DNA from 2 places in the Porphyrobacter sp. MBR-49 genome. Region 2 is predicted to be linked to the other one. Evidence: predicted binding sites of a transcription regulator. Region 2 holds the regulator's gene; the other holds the start of a gene.

Evidence for each region. The regulator LexA, encoded in region 2, represses DNA repair genes until DNA is damaged. The targets are predictions, from matches to a motif close to GTTCCNCNCTTGTTCT.
Region 1: a site for LexA is predicted at 1,110-1,125, ahead of ACSSV3_RS07330 (deoxyguanosinetriphosphate triphosphohydrolase). Genes of this name have one in related genera too.

The regions. Positions count from the first base shown of each region.
Region 1 covers NZ_JBRJGU010000004.1:215,551-217,735, reverse strand. Annotated here, with positions in the region: gene ACSSV3_RS07330 (deoxyguanosinetriphosphate triphosphohydrolase) at 1-1,067, opposite strand, end outside; gene ACSSV3_RS07325 (aspartate/glutamate racemase family protein) at 1,355-2,059, opposite strand; gene ACSSV3_RS07320 (alpha/beta fold hydrolase) at 2,153-2,185, opposite strand, start outside.
Region 2 covers NZ_JBRJGU010000005.1:14,962-17,146, forward strand. Annotated here, with positions in the region: gene trpC (indole-3-glycerol phosphate synthase TrpC) at 1-253, shown strand, start outside; gene moaC (cyclic pyranopterin monophosphate synthase MoaC) at 250-723, shown strand; gene lexA (transcriptional repressor LexA) at 941-1,624, shown strand; gene ACSSV3_RS08050 (ComEC/Rec2 family competence protein) at 1,801-2,185, opposite strand, start outside.

The sequences.
Region 1 (2,185 bases), on a different contig from region 2:
ATCCGGCTGCGTTGGGGTTCGTGTGCGGGCAGGCGTTCATGCCAATCAGACGGCATCAACTTCGCATCCTGCGAATAGGCGGCGAACAGCCGGGCGACGACATCGCGCGCGCGTTCTGCCGCAGCAATCTGTTCGGGGTGAAAATACAGCCGGTCATACATGAACGTCTTAAGCCGCCGTTCGCGTGACGTCATTTCGGGCGAGAACCCGGCCAGCTGCCGCCCGGCATTGCGCACTTCGGCAACCGATCCGATGCCATGCACCTGCGCGCGGGTATGCTCGATCACGTCCTTTACCATCAAGCCGATCTGATCGCGGATCATCTCGCGCAGCAGACGGTCTTTCGGGGCGTGGGGAAAGCGTTTTTCGACCACCCGCCATTGGTCTGCGAGGAAATCGAGCGTCAGCAGATCATCCAGCGCCAAAAATCCCGCGCGCAGCCCATCATCGATATCGTGATTATCATAGGCGATATCGTCCGCCACCGCTGCGACCTGCGCTTCCAGTGATGGCCAGGTGCCAAGCATCAACGGAAAAGCTGCATCCAGTTCAGCCAGCGCCCAGTTCGGGGCTGTTACAGGGCCGTTATGCTTGGCCAGCCCTTCGAGCAGATCCCACGTCAGGTTCAGCCCGTCATGTTGGGGATAGGGAGATTCGATCCGCATTACCGTGCGCAGCGTCTGCGCATTGTGGCAGAACCCCCCGTACCGCTCCATCGCCTCGGACAAGGCGGCTTCGCCTGCATGGCCGAACGGCGGGTGCCCCACATCATGCGCCAGGCACAGGGCCTCGGTCAGATCCTCGTCCAGCCCCAGCGCGCGGGCAATTACCCGGCCAATCTGCGCGACTTCAAGACTGTGGGTCAGGCGGGTGCGGTAATGATCGCCATCGGGGGCGATGAACACCTGCGTCTTGGATTTGAGGCGGCGAAAGCTCATCGAATGGATGATGCGATCACGGTCGCGCTGGAATTGGCTGCGCGGGCCGCGCTGTTCGCCCGCCGCGCCGCCGCGCCATTCACGCCCGCCATGGGCATCAGGATCAGCAGCATAGGGGGCGCGGGACATCACGGCTTTGTCGAATAGGCCAGCCAGCCCCGCTTCTCAACCGGAACAGGAAGGGAACCTGCCACAAAGGTGCAAATGGCCGCGCCGACATCGCGGATTATGGGGCCACCCTCCGGTGGTTGGGGGGGAAGGAGGGTGGCCCCAAGGGCCTGTCGGTGCGACCCGAAAGACCCGGAAAATGCCAGTTGCGTTTCCGCGACAAAATCCGTGCAAGCGCGTAGCCGACCAGTTAAACCGTTGCAACCCGACAAATGGGTGAATTATTCGCTAAGCGCGACCAGCACAGATTATTGCCCCGCTTCCTGTTCAAGAATCCAGTTGGCCGCCGCCTCGCAATGGATGCGGGTGCTGTCGAACACCGGCAGCACATTCGCATCAATATCAACCACCAGATCAAGCTCGGTGCAGGCCAGCACAATCGCCCCTGCGCCTTCCTGCGCCTTGTTGGTGATGATGGTTTTCAATGTGCGCTGGGCCTCTCGCGTCACTTTTCCGACCATCAATTCATCATAGATGATCCGGTCGAGCGCTTCGACATATTTCATGTTGGGCGGCAAAAGGTTGATGCCGTGGGCAACCAGCCGCTTGCGATAGAAGCTTTCGGTCATCACGTTGCGCGTGCCCAGAAGCGCTGCGTTGGTCTTGCCCGCCCGTTTCATCGCCAGCCCGACATATTCGGCAATGTGCAGGATCGGGATGTCCACCGAAGCGGCAACATCATCATACAGCCGGTGCATCGAATTGGCGCCGATGATCAGCGCCTGCGCCCCCGCGCCTTCGAGCCGCCGCGCGCTGTCGATCAGCACGCTGGCCGCACGCTGCCAGTCGCGTTCTTCGCGCAAGGCGTAAAGCTGGCAGAAATCGAGGCTTTCGATCAGCAGCGGAGCAGAGGCCATCGGCGCAGCGCGGCGTTGCACAATGCGATTGATGTGATCGTAATATGTCGCGGTCGACACCCAGCTCATGCCGCCAATGATCCCGAGTTTGCGCAAAGCCGGCTTTTCCTTCGATTCTGTGTGCAAGTGCGAGACGGTGTAAAGCGCAAGCGTTGCGCGCGTCCAGTGCGCAACAAAGCCGGTGCGCGATTATTGCGCGTTTGGCACCGGAGCGTGCTCAGC
Region 2 (2,185 bases):
ATCACTGCTAATCGGGGTCAATAACCGTGACCTCAAAACCTTCACCACCAGCCTTGCGACCACTGAACGGCTTGCCCCGCTGGCACCGCAAGGCGCGTTGCTGGTGGGTGAAAGCGGGATCAACACCCACGCCGATCTCGCACGGCTCGAACGCAGCGGCGTGCGCACCTTTCTGGTGGGCGAAAGCCTGATGCGGGCCGATGATATTGCGCTTGCCACCGCCGCGCTGCTGGGCGCACAGTCGTCCGCATGAACGGACTTACCCACCTCGATGATAGCGGCGCAGCGCGAATGGTCGATGTTGGCGGCAAGGCGGAAACGCGCCGCCGCGCTGTCGCATCGGGGCGCATCGCCATGTCGGCAGACGCGCTCACCGCGATCCGCGCGGGCAACGCGCCCAAAGGCGATGTGCTATCCGCCGCGCGCATTGCCGGGATCATGGCGGCCAAACGCACTGGCGATCTGATCCCGCTGTGCCACCCGCTCGGGCTGGAGGCGGTGACGGTCGATTTCCGCTACGAAACAGACGCCATCCGCGCCACCGCCACCGCCGCGCTCACCGGGCGCACAGGCGTGGAGATGGAAGCGATGGTCGCGGTCAGCGTCGCGCTGCTGACGATCTACGACATGGCCAAAGCGATTGATAAGGGCATGGTGATCGGCGAAGTGCGCCTGATCGAAAAGACCGGCGGCAAATCGGGCGACTGGAAGGCCGCGGTTTGATTGCGCACCACCTCCAAAATGGCTGAATTGCGCGGATTTGGCGTGCGGCGCGCTTGACTCTGTTCTTATGGTTGCCTAATTGTTCCTTATTCGTTCACCTTATTGATGGACGGGACGTGCAGGCAACGCACCAATCGGTGCCTCTTGGCGCACACAAGGGATGGGCATGACCCGCCGCAACGGCAGGGCGTGAATGCGACCAAGGGAGTTTTGATCAATGCTGACCGCCAAACAGCACGAACTGATCCGCTTTATCCAGCAACGGCTGGAGGAAACCGGGATCTCGCCGAGTTTCGAAGAAATGAAGGAAGCGCTCGACCTGAAAAGCAAATCGGGCGTGCACCGGCTGATTTCCGCTCTCGAAGAACGCGGGTTCCTGCGCCGCCTGCCCAACCGCGCGCGCGCGCTCGAAGTGATCCGTCAGCCCGAAGATGCCACCCCGGCGCGGGCGCTCGGTGGCAACGTGGTGTCGCTCGCTCCGGCAGCAGCAGGTCGCGCCGCGCCCGAGGCGTCGAATGACGTGATCGAACTGCCGCTGCATGGGCGGATCGCGGCCGGCGCCCCGATCGAAGCATTCGAAGGCCACAACACCCTGCCCGTCCCCGCCGCACTGCTCGGCCCGGGCGAACATTACGCGCTCGAAGTATCGGGCGATTCGATGGTCGAAGCCGGGATTTTCGATGGCGATTATGCGCTGGTGCGGCGCACCAACACCGCGCGCGATGGCGAAATCGTGGTGGCTTTGGTGCGCGGCGAGGAAGCGACGCTCAAATATCTGCACAAGGAAGGCGGCAAGGTGCGGCTCGATCCGGCCAACGCGGCCTATGATCCGCAGTTCTACCGGGCGGACGAGGTTGAGGTGCAAGGCAAGCTTGCAGGGCTGCTGCGGCGCTATCACTGAGTGGCGAAGCGGTACGGGATTCACGCGCCGCGCTGACCGGGAAACTCAAAACCGGCGTGAAACATCGGCTTCAACCTGTTTATTGATTTGTTACAGTGTGTTGCGGTTAAATGTTTCACACCAAGATGGCCGCTAGGGGCGGTCTAGACCCCCTCTAGCCCCCTCCTTGGGGTGGCTTAGGGTCGGCTTGGCCCTTCCTCGCGACGCCGATCCGTCGCCCCCTTCCACCAACCATGCTGCCCCTGGCTTTCGCCCACACTGGCGATGCGTTCTTCAGCAAGGTAGATCGAAAGCCCGCCGCTGCGCTCCAGCATCCGCCGATCTGCCTTGAGCCAACGCGGGCGGCAGGATCGCGGCAAGAACCGTTCGGCAATAACGATATCGACCTCGGCGCAGGCGGCCGCCAAGGCGCGCTCCTCCACCTGCGTGCGCCCCCGCCCCAACAGGATCACCCAGTCGCGCCCGCCTCGGTTGATCGTCACCGTACAGAACGCCGAGGAACAGCGTGCCTGCTTCCACTTGGGCAGCGGCACCGGCTCGGCCGTCATCCCGGAAAGCTGC